4 regions of the Corynebacterium efficiens YS-314 genome follow, and region 3 is predicted to be linked to each of the others. Evidence: riboswitches for the same ligand, from Rfam matches in the RefSeq annotation. Region 3 holds a riboswitch; each other region holds the start of a gene.
The links. A riboswitch is a leader RNA that binds a small molecule or an ion and turns the genes downstream of it on or off. The one in region 3 is predicted to bind thiamine pyrophosphate.
Positions count from the first base shown of each region.

Region 1: linked by a shared signal. The riboswitch ahead of CE_RS09630 (thiamine phosphate synthase) and the one ahead of thiM (hydroxyethylthiazole kinase) in region 3 are both predicted to bind thiamine pyrophosphate.
Region 2: linked by a shared signal. The riboswitch ahead of thiC (phosphomethylpyrimidine synthase ThiC) and the one ahead of thiM (hydroxyethylthiazole kinase) in region 3 are both predicted to bind thiamine pyrophosphate.
Region 4: linked by a shared signal. The riboswitch ahead of CE_RS05760 (ECF transporter S component) and the one ahead of thiM (hydroxyethylthiazole kinase) in region 3 are both predicted to bind thiamine pyrophosphate.

Region 1 covers NC_004369.1:2,039,938-2,043,249, forward strand. Annotated here, with positions in the region: gene CE_RS09620 (S1C family serine protease) at 1-1,081, opposite strand, end outside; gene rplS (50S ribosomal protein L19) at 1,548-1,889, opposite strand; TPP riboswitch at 2,129-2,243, shown strand; gene CE_RS09630 (thiamine phosphate synthase) at 2,243-2,893, shown strand; gene thiO (glycine oxidase ThiO) at 2,890-3,312, shown strand, end outside.
Region 2 covers NC_004369.1:1,471,771-1,475,082, forward strand. Annotated here, with positions in the region: gene CE_RS07045 (IS3 family transposase) at 1-397, shown strand, start outside; gene thiC (phosphomethylpyrimidine synthase ThiC) at 599-2,341, opposite strand; TPP riboswitch at 2,338-2,450, opposite strand; SAM riboswitch class IV at 2,585-2,702, shown strand; gene CE_RS07055 (hypothetical protein) at 2,717-3,076, shown strand; gene CE_RS07060 (IS110 family transposase) at 3,162-3,312, opposite strand, start outside.
Region 3 covers NC_004369.1:1,670,873-1,674,184, forward strand. Annotated here, with positions in the region: gene CE_RS07935 (bifunctional hydroxymethylpyrimidine kinase/phosphomethylpyrimidine kinase) at 1-1,120, opposite strand, end outside; gene thiM (hydroxyethylthiazole kinase) at 1,117-1,929, opposite strand; TPP riboswitch at 1,923-2,023, opposite strand; gene CE_RS07945 (NAD(P)/FAD-dependent oxidoreductase) at 2,153-3,312, opposite strand, start outside.
Region 4 covers NC_004369.1:1,189,122-1,192,433, reverse strand. Annotated here, with positions in the region: gene CE_RS05765 (ABC transporter ATP-binding protein) at 1-830, opposite strand, end outside; gene CE_RS05760 (ECF transporter S component) at 839-1,522, opposite strand; TPP riboswitch at 1,512-1,621, opposite strand; gene CE_RS05755 (4-hydroxybenzoate 3-monooxygenase) at 1,999-3,198, shown strand; partial or broken gene CE_RS05750 (MFS transporter) at 3,247-3,312, shown strand, end outside.

The DNA.
Region 1 (3,312 bases), 370 kb from region 3:
CCGCCACGAGGGACACCCAGTCCCGTCCGTTATTGTCCTTCCACGGCGTGGGATCCACATCCGCCCACTCGACCGGGACGCTCACTGCGAGGGAATTGCTGTCGTCGGTGATCTCCACTGACTCACCGCTGTACTCGCCCGCCTGCTCCGTGGCCTGCCCGCCGGAGACGTTCTCCTGTTCGACCTCCAGCTCACGGCCATTGATCTGACCGGTGAGGAGGGTGTCGTCGCGGGGGCGCAGAACCTCAACGTCCATGGTGCCGTCACTGCCGTGGGTATCCAGTACCTGGCAGTAGCTCGCCAGATTACCCTCATCCCCCACGCTGACTCCCCCGAGTTTCAGGATGAGGTCCCCGGGTTCAATACCTGCCTTGTCGGCGGGGCCTCCCGGTTCCACCGAGGACACCCACACGCCGAAGAATTCCGGATCCCCACTATCCCAGGCCTGTGCGTTGACACCGATCGATGAGATCCGCTTACCGTCGATCATGTCGTCGATGACATTTCGAACCACATCACGATGGATGGCGAAGTTGTAGTCGAGGGAATCATCGCCGGCATAGTTGACGCCCAGAACCTTGGCGTCCCCGGTGATCAGGGGACCGCCGGAGTTACCACCCCGGATACGGGCATCGTGTTCAATCACATGCTCAAGGGACGCCCACTGGGTGTCGAACTCGAAATCCGTCTTCGAGACGATGCCACGGGTGAGGGTGAAGTCATCGGAGGCTCCTGCCGGGAAACCCGCGGAGTACACATCGAGGCCGGTTGTAATCTGACCGTCGTACCAGGTGTAGTGGGGCAGATCATCGGCATTGAGCTGTACCACGGCAAGATCCAGACACTCAGATGCCCCGAGCACCCGCATACTCGCCTTGCTTTCCCCGTTCTCACCGTAGGTTCCGTCAAGTCGACCTGCACCCACCACCACGTGGTTGTTGGTGATGGCGATACCCGACGGGTCGATGATGAATCCGGATCCCTCCCACGCGGATTCCGATGGGTCGACAGTGCCGGGTTCAATGAAGGTACCCTGACCGACGATCTTGACGGTTGCATCGGCGAGGGTATCGAAGGTCACCGCGTTGACGGTGCCCGCATGGGTGGTACCACCTTTGGATGCGGTGGTGGCGGGTGAATCAGAATCATCCGAGGAAGAACATGCCCCAGCAGTAGTGTGGCTACGCCCAGTACTGCTACCAGTGATCTGTTCCTCAGCCTGGTTGTGTGCTTCAAAGCCATGACGGGCTCCTTATGTTAACGCCCATGGCACAGAGGTACCCGTCGGCGACTAATGGGTCCAATCAAGAACTGCACACAGCAAGCCAAGGTTTTGCACTGATTTTGACAGGAGGTTGAGGAGCCAAGAACACAAAACTCTTAAGGATATTGAACGTTGATCATAATTTTACTATTTTCCCCCGCAAAACAGGAGGAATCTCACCCACGGCTTTCTTCATTCCCCCATGAAAAAACCCCGTCGCCACCGGAGAGATCCGGTGGCGACGGGGGTTGCAACCCGGGATGGTGTCAGGACACCGTCAGGTTTAGCGCTTCTCCTTGATGCGGGCAGCCTTACCGCGCAGTTCGCGCAGGTAGTACAGCTTGGCGCGACGGACGTCACCACGACGGACGACCTCGATCTTCTCCAGGTTCGGGGAGTGAACCGGGAAGGTACGCTCAACACCGATGCCGAAGGAGACCTTACGCACGGTGAAGGTCTCGCGGATGCCACTGCCCTGGCGGCGGATGACAACACCCTTGAAGAGCTGGGTACGGGTGTTGGTGCCTTCGATGACCTTGACGTGAACGTCGAGGGTGTCACCGGGGCGGAAGGCAGGAACGTCGTCGCGCAGGTATGCGGAGTCGACCTTATCCAGAATGTTCATGTAGACAGTCCTTTGACAGTTAGGGAAAGAGGACCCTGGCGGCACTTCCCCTGTGGTGGGGCGCTCGGCCGGTTCGTATCCGTTTCAATTTTGCGCCACTGCGGACCACCGCAACCCCTTCTGTGCAGAAGGTGCCACGAGACACACAGTCAACCCATGCATTCTTTCATGTCTGCGCGGCTGATGCCAAATCCCGCCCCCGCCCTTCACGGCGTGGTCCGCATCATCTACACTCAGGCCCCAACCCCCACGGGCGCCCGGGGCACCGGGCTGAGATTGCGCTGCCTTGCCGCGCAAGGACCGTATGAACCTGTCTGGTTAGCACCAGCGAAGGAAGAGAGGCCTACAAGGACATGCGTCCCACCCCTGATCTGCGTTGTTATTTCATCACCGGCCACGGCAGCCACGAACACATAGTCGATGTCGCCCGGCGCGCGGTGGCAGGTGGGGCCCGCACGGTGCAGGTGCGCAGCAAACCCATCACCGCCCGTGAGCTCTACGCACTCACCGAGGCCGTCGCGCTCGCCGTGGGCGAGACCGCCCATGTGCTTGTCGACGACCGCGTCGACATCGCCCTCGCTCTGCGCCACCGCGGCCTGCCCGTCCACGGGGTCCATGTCGGGCAGGATGATCTTCCTGTCCGTGATGTCCGTGCCCTGCTGGGCGAGGAGGCCATCATCGGTCTGACCACCGGCACCAGGGAGCTGGTGGAGGCCGCCAATGAGCACGCGGAGGTGCTCGACTACATCGGTGCCGGGCCGTTCCGCCCGACCCCCACCAAGGATTCCGGTCGCCCACCACTCGGTGTGGAGGGTTACCGGGAGCTGGTGGAGCTCTCCAGGCTTCCGGTGGTGGCCATCGGGGATGTCACCGCCGATGACGCCCCGGCCCTCGCCGACACCGGTGTCGCCGGTCTGGCGGTGGTGCGTGGCCTCATGGAATCCGCTGACCCGACCGGTTACGCCCGGCGTCTGATCACCGGTTTCGGGGAGGGTCGCCAATGAGCAGCGTCACCGTCGTCGGTGGTGGTCTGGTCGGTCTTGCCACCGCGGTACGGCTGGCGGATGCAGGTCATGTGGTGACCCTGGTGGATCCCGATCCCGCCTCCGGTGCCACCCACCACGCCGGTGGGATGTTGGCCCCGGTCGCGGAGGTGGTCTACCGGCAGGAGGCACTGTTCCCGTTGATGCTGCGCTCGGCCGCGCTGTATCCGGGGTTGCTTCGGGTCGTCGACAAGCACACCGATCTGCCCACCGGGTACCGCACCGAGGGCACCCTGGTGGTGGCCGCGGACCGGGCGGATGCTGCCCATCTGGCGCAGTTGTCGGACTACCAGTCCGCCAACGGCATGGAGGTCGAACGTCTGACACTGCGTGCAGCCCGGAGGTTGGAACCTGCCCTGAGCCCGCAGCTGGCCGGGGCC
Region 2 (3,312 bases), 200 kb from region 3:
TGCGGACTACATGCGTACCAGTCTCGTCCAGGACGCGATTGAGGACGCGGCACGCACGAGAGGCTCCCTGGACGGGGCAATATTTCACTCGGACCACGGCAGCGTCTATACCTCCTCAGCGTTGCAGACCACGTGCCGGAGGCTGGGGATCCGCCAGTCGATGGGCCGGATCGGATCGAGTGCGGATAACGCGATGGCTGAGTCGTTCAACGCCTCGCTGAAGCGGGAGACGCTGCAAGGTTCTGGTAGCTGGGCGTCGCCGGTTCAGTGTCGACGGGAGGTGTTCCGGTGGATCACGAGGTACAACACACGTCGTCGGCACTCCGGGATCAGTTACTTATCGCCGAGAGCTTTCGAAGATGCGGCCTCGGCTGTTACCGTGGCGCCTGCTGCTTGATCAATCCTGCGTGTCCCCTCAAAGGGGGACACCCCCCACTTGATCATGCAGGAAGAATAATCCCGCATGATTTTGTGTTGCGTGGTCAGATGTCAGAGGGCATCAATTCACCTGAAGATGTCCGAGAAATCATCTGGCCTCTGGTGGCAGAGCACTTTCAAGAAATCTGGGATCGGCCCGACAATCACTAGCAATTACCCGTCACTCCCGATAAACCTCGCCACCACCGGCAACAAATTCCCGGGACTTTTCTTTCATGCCTTCCGTGGAATCAGAAGCCCCAACCCCAGGCATCCCCAATTCAGCGATTTGCTCGCCAAACATATCGCGAATGTCCTGGCTAATGCGCATGGAGCAGAACTTTGGGCCACACATGGAACAGAAGTGCGCTGTCTTCGCGGGTTCTGCCGGCAGGGTTTCATCGTGATAAGCGATGGCGGTGTCGGGGTCGAGGGAAAGCGCAAATTGATCATTCCAGCGGAATTCAAAACGTGCCTTGCTCATAGCATCGTCCCAAGCTCGCGCGCCAGGGTGGCCTTTGGCAACGTCAGCAGCGTGGGCTGCGAGCTTGTAGGTGATGACGCCGGTTTTTACGTCGTTACGGTTGGGTAGGCCCAGGTGTTCCTTCGGGGTGACATAACAGAGCATGGCGGTTCCACCCATGGCGATGTGAGCTGCACCGATGGCGGAGGTGATGTGGTCATAGCCTGGTGCAATGTCGGTAACTAAGGGTCCAAGAGTGTAAAAAGGAGCGTCAGCAGCCCACTTTTGTTCCAGCTCGTTGTTTTCTTGAATCATGTTCAGTGGAACGTGGCCGGGGCCTTCAACCATCACCTGCACGTCATATTCCCAAGCGCGCTGGGTTAACTCACCGATGGTCTTTAGTTCAGCAAATTGAGCGGCGTCATTGGCGTCGGCGAGTGATCCGGGGCGCAGGCCATCGCCGAGTGAGAAGGCCACATCATATTGTGCAAAGATCTCGCACAGCTCGTCGAAATGCTCAAAGAGGAATGACTCGCGGTGGTGCGCTAGGCACCACCCGGCCATGATGGAACCGCCACGGGAGACAATGCCGGTTACCCGGCGCGTGGTTAGCGGGATATAGGCCAGCAGTACGCCGGCGTGGATGGTCATATAGTCCACACCTTGTTCGCATTGCTCAATGACGGTATCGCGGAATACTTCCCAGCTGAGGTCGGCGGCTACGCCATTTACTTTTTCCAGCGCTTGGTAGATCGGGACGGTGCCGATGGGAACCGGGGAGTTGCGGATAATCCATTCGCGAGTGGTGTGAATGTCATCGCCGGTAGACAGATCCATCACGGTATCGGCACCCCAACGTGTGGCCCATTGCAGCTTGGATACCTCCTCCTCGATGGAAGAGGTGACGGCGGAATTGCCGATATTGGCGTTGATTTTGGTTAGAAATTTGCGACCAATAATCATCGGCTCCGATTCCGGGTGGTTGACATTATTGGGAATAATCGCACGTCCGCGGGCAACTTCAGAGCGCACAAATTCCGGATCAACGTGTTCGCGCAGCGCCACAAACTCCATTTCCCGAGTGATCTCGCCGGCTCGCGCATAGGCCATTTGGGTAACGCGCTTGCCAGGCAACGCCTTCAAAGGCGCTGGTTTTTGGCCTTTCCACTCAGCTGAAGCTTGACCTCGACGCATTGCCGAGCGGCCGTCGTCGATAAGCAAACGCTCGCGCCCGGTGTACTCGGTGACGTCGCCGCGGGCGGTGATCCAAGGTGTGCGCAGGCGCGGAAGTCCCAGCGTAGGGTCAGTTTCTGGGCCACGCGTGCGGTAGATGCGAAAAGGCTCGTTGGGGCCACTTGGCGAGTCATCGAGGGCGATTTCAGTCTCGGGAACTTCAAGGCCGTGCTTGCGGATGGGGGAGTAGCTGTGCTTCGGGTGGATCTCATTTTGGGTAGGCGTCATTGCACCATTCCTCTCTTCCTTCGCCGGTACTAACCGGACAGGTTCGAACGGTGCTCGCGCAGCAATCAGCGCGATCTCAGCCCGTGCTCGGGCGCCCGTGGGGACTGCCGTCAAAACTAGCGCGTTGCCCGCGTGGGCGTGAAAGTTACCCCCATGCGGGGGTTGAGGGAGGGGGCTTTTCGACGAGTGCCTGTGGCGGTGGGCTTGCATCTAGACCAAGCGGTCTGCTAACCTCATCTTCGCGATCAAGAAGTTCAGCCTCTAAGCCCTTCGGCAGGCTGACTGGCAACCGCGCAACGCACACGGTGCCCCCGAAGGAAGATCCGCTCTGTACTCAAAAGACTGCAGAGAAGAGCGATTATGAAGGAGATTCCCATGCGGAATACCTATGAAAACACCCCGCTAGTAATCAGATTGCACAACAAGTGCGGGCACACTCAATCCGGGCATGATGTGTTTTACCTTCGGGCAAAGGTAACCCTGGAAAGATCGGAGTGGTTGCCGGTTTCCAATCTGCGAATGGACGGGGAGTGGGTCGAATTTGATGCCGGTGACAAGCATTATCGCGGTTGGAATCACAACAGCGAACTAATTGCACAGGTCATCGCTGTCGATCCAACAGCTCAGTGGGAAGATAGCAGTAGTTTCGGTGGTCTCCTGCGGCTACCAACTGAAGGTGGTTTCCATATCTTCAACCTTGGCTTCAAGCGGACCGTAGAGGGCTGCACTAGGTAGAAGTAGGTCTTGGGGGAAGGTCATCTTGGAGATTTAATCAAGAGTTGGCCTTCCTCCAAGGGGGTCAAGATGCTCCTATAGTGTGTCAAGCGCTTTGGAGAAGATTTTCGTAGGCAGCGGCTAATTCCGTCAAAGGGCGTTTTCCCGTTTCAATATCGCTGATCCTGGCAGGAGCGCACCCAAGACGGCCCGCAACCTCTGCCTGAGTCAGGTGCTGGGCCTGACGACGTTGCTTT
Region 3 (3,312 bases):
CGAAGGAGGGAGCCGGTTGCTCACCGCACAGCACCGCCAGCTCCGGGATATTCGGGGTGATCACATCGACCACGGTCGCGAGCTCCAGCAGGGCCTCGGTGGCATCGGGGTCCAGCAGGCTGTCGCCGCTGGTGGCCACCATGACCGGATCCAGGATCACCGGACCGTGGGGGCGGGTACGCAACCACCCGGTGACCTGACGGACCGTGTCAGCCCGGCCGAGCATACCGAGTTTCACCGCATCCACGGTGACATCGGAGAACACTGATTCCAGCTGCTCATCCAGGAAGTCGGCGGGCGGGGTGTGGACCCCGGTGACACCATGGGTGTTCTGTGCGACCAGGGCGGTGATCACCGACATTCCGAAGCCACCGGCCGCGGCGATGGATTTCAGATCAGCCTGGACACCGGCACCACCGGTGGGGTCGGTGCCGGCGATGGTGAGCACCCGTGGCTGTGCCACGCGACGCCCCGCCTCCCACACATCCAGCAGCTCCCGGGCGGCCTCCGCCGGGGAGGGGGCCGCCATGATCGCCGAGACCACGCACAGTCCATCCACCCCGGTACGCGCCAGATCAGCGGCGTTGGCAAGACCGACCCCGCCGATCGCCACGGAGGCGATACCGTGGGCACGTGCGACCTTGGCCATGGCAGCCACGCCGTCCACACCCACCGCCTGCGGGGCATCCGGTTTGGTGTCCGTGGCCTGGACGGGACCGAGACCGACCACATCCGGCAGGGCGATGCCCGCCCGGGTACAGTCGGCGATCACCGTCTCGAGCTGATCCATCGTTTCGATGGTCAACCCGATCATGAGATGCCCGGGCAGTTGCCGGCGGGCCTGCACATAGGGCAGATCCCCCTGGCCGATGTGCACGTGGCAGCTCAGCTCCGCGGCCACGGCGAATCTGTCATTGAGAAACAGGGGCACCCCCAGGCGGTCGCACACCCGTTTGAGCTCCATGGCATGTTCCCGGAAGGTCTGCTCGTCGGCATCCTTGTCGCGCAGTTGCACCACGGTGACACCACCGTTGATGGCGTCCTCGACAATCCCGGCGACCCGCTCGGGGCCACCTCCAAGGTGTGGGTCGGTGACGAGGTAGAGGCTGAAATCGGTCATCGGTTCTCCTCCCGGAGGTGGGTCAGGTTGGCAAGCTGGTTGCGGTCGAGTTGGTGGAGTGCGTCGATAAGCGCTACGGCGTAGGAGCCCGGTGCGGTGGCACGGGTGGCGGCGATGCGGCCGGCGGCCCCCAGGTGGGCGTGCGCGGCGACCACCGCGTCGTGGGGGTCGATGTCGGTGTCCTGGGTGGCACCGAGGTAGGCGGCGGTCACCGCGCCGAGGGCGCAGCCGGTGCCGATGACCAGCTGCAGCATGGGGTCCCCGGACTTAAGCCACGACACACGTCCACGTGAGACGATGAGGTCCTCTGCTCCGGTGACGGCAACGACCCCGCCGGTGCGCCGGGCGAGCACCTGTGCGGCCTCCACGGCATCGGCGACGTCGTCGGTCGCATCGACCCCGCGTCCACCGGCGCCCAGACCGGCCAGCGCGACGATCTCCGAGGCGTTGCCGCGTATCGCGGCCGGATGCTTGTCGACGGCCCGACGGAGGAACGCCGAACGTTCCGCCAGACCACCCACACCGACCGGGTCAAGTACCCAGGGAGTACCGGCAGCGGTGGCTCCCTCAATGGCGCGTTCCATCCCGGCATACTGTTCGGCCGACGGTGTGCCGGCGTTGATGAGGACCCCGTCTGCCACCCCGGCGAAATCGAAGGATTCAGCCGGCGTGTCCACCATCGCGGGACTGGCCCCGATGGCCAGGAGGGCATTGGCGGTGAACTGCATGACCACGGCATTGGTCAGGCATTGGACAAGTGGGGTGGTGGCGCGCACCAATGTGGGCGCATGAAGATATGAGTCAGCCATGCAACGGCCATCCCTTCGCTAGTACGAGCTAGAGCAGGTTCAACGGGTGTGTTCTCAGCCTGTCCACGGTGGACAGGCACCCCGTGCCTGGTTCTCACCCTAGCAAAAGGTCTGGTCTGTATGGCTGGTGGGTGGGGATGACCCCGGACAGACAACAACACCCCCGGACACCTGCCGGGAGGTTCCGGCGGGGTCAGGGGGTGGGGGCGAGCTGGGGGTGGGCCTATTTCAGCTTGTTGGCGGCACCGAAACGGGTGGTGTCCTTCAGCTCGATGGGCACGTCACCGTCTTTTTCATCGATGACCTGGCCGAGCTTGGCCAGCGCGGTGCGGGAGTGCAGCTGCTGACGTGTGGTGGCGAGATTCCAGCGCTTGCGGGAGAGGGCATTGAGACCCCAGCTGATCGCGGAGACGAAGCGGTTGCGGAAACCGACCAGGAACATCAGGTGGACGCCCAGCCACAGCAGCCAGCCGATGAAGCCGGTGACCTCGACCTTGCCCATCTTCACCACGGCGGAGAAGCGGGACACGGTGGCCATGGAGCCCTTGTCGAAGTAGTCGAAGTCCTCGCGTTCATCGCTGGAGCGGCCCTCGGCCTCCGCGGCGATCTGCTCGGCGACGTACTCGCCACCCTGGATGGCCACCTGCGCGACACCCGGGAGGTTATCCAGGGCCATCATGTCACCGACGACGAAGATGTTCTTGTACTCGCCCACGGACAGGTCACGGTTGACCTTGACGCGACCTGCACGGTCGACCTCGACACCGGCCTGATCGGCGATGAGCTTGCCCAGCGGGGAAGCGGCCACACCGGCGGACCAGATCTTGCAGAACGACGGGATGCGGTGCTCCTCACCGTCCTTGGTCTTGTAGGTCACGGCCTCCTCGTCGACATCGGTGACCAGGGCGTTGAGCTTGACGGTCACACCGAGCTTCTCCAGGGTGCGTTGTGCGTTGCGGCCCAGGCGCTTGCCGAATGGGGGCAGGACCTGCGGGGCACCGTCGAGGAGGATGATCTTGGCGGAGGAGGGGTTGAAGTTGGTGTAAACACCAGCGAGGGTGCGGTGGGCCATCTCGGCGAGCTGGCCGGCGAGCTCCACACCGGTGGGGCCTGCACCGACGACCACGAAGGTCAGGAGGCGCTCACGCTCGGCCGGGTCCTCGCAGACCTCGGCACGCTCGAAGGCGCCGATGATGCGGGCGCGCAGTTCGAGGGCATCGTCGATGGTCTTCATACCGGGGGCGAACTGGGCGAAGTGGTCGTTGCCGAAGTAGGACTGACCGGCACCGGCACCGACAACCAGCGAGTCATACTCGTAGACCCGGGTGTAGGAACCCAGGGAGGCGGTGACGGTGCGCTTGGTGATGTCGATGTCGGTGACCT
Region 4 (3,312 bases), 480 kb from region 3:
AGGGTGGTCTTGCCGGAACCGTTCGCACCGGTGATCACGGTGGAGGCACCCTCCGGGATGTGGAAGGAACGGGGCGGTCCCCACTGCGCGAGCAGGTGATCGGCGGAGACCAGGGCGGTCGTCCCGGCCTCCCGGCGGGTGGGCAGACCGGTGGGTGAGACCAGGTCATCGGCGTGGATCCCCCGGACCCCGTCTGCCTCGAGGCGGAGGATACGGTCCACAGTCCCCGACCACAGCTGGTGGCGGTGCTCCACAACGATGAGGGTGGCGCCGGTGGCGTCCACCACACGGTTGACGGCCTCAACCACCTCGCGCTGGCCGGCCGGATCGAGGTTGGCGGTGGGTTCATCCAGCAGGATGAGCCGGGCACCCATCGCGATGACCCCGGCCAGCGCCAGGCGTTGTTTCTGCCCACCCGAGAGATGCCGGGTGGGATGTGTCAGGGGCAGGTCGAGACCGACCATATCCAAAGCCTGCTCCACCCGCGGCCAGATCTCCTCCCGCGGGATGCCGAGGTTCTCGCAGCCGAAGGCGACATCATCACCGACCCGGGAGGCGATGACCTGGGAGTCTGGGTCCTGGAGGACGAGGCCGGTGGCGGAGGCGTCGACAAGCAGGGAACCGTACGTCTGCCCTTCCGTGTCATCACCGAGCACGCCGGCCAACGCGGCGAGCAGGGTTGATTTGCCCGAACCGGAATCACCGGTGAGCAGCACCCGCTCCCCCGGCGCGATATCAAGAGTGATGTTGCTGAAGGCGGGTTTCTTCCGCGAGGCGTGACGGTAGCCGAAATCCCGGACCGTCACCCGGGTACCCATGGTGGTGGTCATGGGTGTGTTCAGACCTCCCTGCGCAGTTCACGGCCGGCGGCGAACCGGTCCAGCGCACCCGTTTTCGCCAGGGCGCGGACCAGGTAGAAGCTGACCACGCCGGCCAGCAGCGCACCGGAGATCATCAGGCAGCTGAAGTAGATGATGTTGAAGGCCAGGGACATCGCGAAGTAGGCGCTGAGGAAAGCCTCCAGGATGTAGGCGCCGACACCGGCACCCATCCCGGCGAGGATGGCCACCGTCAGGGTGAAACGCCGGTACAGAAACAGCGCGAAGACCAGTTCCGCGCCGAGTCCCTGGGCGATCCCGGAGTACAGGGTCTCAATGCCCCACTGCGAGGCCAGGGCCGCGGACACCGAGGCGGCGATGACCTCGACGAACAGCGCGGCGCCGGGTTTGCGGATGATGAGCCCACCGAGCACACCGCCGAGCAGCCAGATGCCGACGGCCAGACCGCCCAGGCCCGGGGTCAGCGCGTCGAAGGCGGTGAACCAGGCATATCCGATGGAATTCCACACCACGAAGATCAGCCCGCAGGCCACGCCCAGGACCGCGGCGATGACGATGTCGATCACGCGCCAGGTGTGTCGGGTCTGTGGGGTGGGGCCGGTGGTGACACCGGTTCCCCCGGGCGCACCGGTCTCCCCTGGCTCACCGGTCTCCCCGGTTGATGGCAGACGTGTATCAGTCATGTTTCCTCCCTATCGCCGGCATTACCCGGATCAGGTTCAACGGTTGTGGCTGTGCCACCTCTCAGCCCGGACTTTCACCGGACACCCGTGCAATATCGAATTAGTGCTCCTACATACTAGTCCACGGACCTGGGGAGTTGTCCAATACCGCCTGGGCGGGCTGGTGGGCACGCATGTCGACGTGACACATCGCCCCCAACACCCCTCATCGACACCCCTAGCTACACCCTTGGCCATGGTTACGCCAGGTCAATTGCGCAGGCCGGGCCCGATCCCCCACCCTCACCCCCGTTCACTCTGCGAACATGCGGCCGGGATATTGCTATCACCTCTGCCATTGCCTACTTTGAGACCCATATCACTAACCACATCTGGGGGCCATCGGGCACACATCGCCCCGCACACCCGGGGGCGGGGATCCCCGCCGGACCCCACCCGACAGCCCATACCCCACAGCCCACCTGAAGGAGCCTTTCATGAACCACGTACCAGTAGCCATCATCGGTGCGGGTCCGGCAGGACTGACCCTGGCCCACCTCCTGCACCTGCAGGGCATCGAATCCGTCGTGTTTGAAAGCCGCTCCCGGCAGGATGTCGAGGAGACCGTGCGTGCCGGCATCCTCGAGCAGGGCACCCTGAACCTCATGCGGGAAACCGGTGTGGGCGAGCGCATGGAACGCGAGGCCGATCACGATGAGGCCATCGACATCGCCATCAACAACGAGAACATCCGCATCCCGCTGACGGAGCTGACCGGCCACAAGGTGGCCATCTACCCGCAGCATGAATACCTCAAGGATTTCATCGCCAAGCGCATCGAGGACGGCGGTGAGCTCCTGTTCGAGACCACCGTGGACTCCGTGGAGAACTTCGAGGGTGACGCACAGGAGAACAAGGCCACAATCACCTACACCGGTGTTGATGGCACCACCCGGCAGCTCACCGCGGACTATGTCGTGGCCGCCGACGGCTCCAACTCCCCCTACCGCAAGATCATCACCGATGATGGTGGCATCCGTGCCCGCCACGAGTACCCCTACGCCTGGTTCGGCATCCTCGTCGAAGCGCCCAAGACACAGAAGGAACTCATCTACGCCACCCACCCCGAGGGTTTCGCACTGATCTCCACCCGCACCGACACCGTCCAGCGCTACTACCTCCAGTGCGATCCCAATGACACCCCGGAGATGTGGTCGGATGACCGCATCTGGGAGCAGCTCCACCTGCGTGCCGACTCCCCCGGCATCACCGTCTCCGAGGGAAAGATCTTCGACAAGGCCGTGCTGCGCTTCCGCTCCGCTGTGACCGAGCCGATGCAGAAGGGACGCCTGTTCATCGCCGGCGATGCCGCCCACACCGTCCCACCCACCGGCGCCAAGGGCCTCAACCTCGCCGTGGCGGATGTCTCCGTGCTCGCACCGGGACTCACCCGCGCAATCAAGCGCAACGACACCGGGCTTCTCGACGACTACACCCGCCTCACCGTCCCCCGCATCTGGAAGGCGCAGCACTTCTCCTACTGGATGAGCTCCATGCTGCACGCCGTTCCGGGTGAGGACCACTTCGCCACCCAGCGTCGCTTCGCCGAGCTCCGCTCCGTCCTCGAATCCGAGGCCGGTCAGCGCTACCTGGCCGAGCAGTACGTGGGCCGCGATCTGCCCCGCTTCGACTACTGACACCCACCCACCTCCCATCCCTTCCTATCTCTTAAGAGGACCCCGCCCGTGACCACCTCACACGCAACCCCCACCACCCCGGCGCCCACCCGCAGTGTCGGGGTGGTGTTGGCA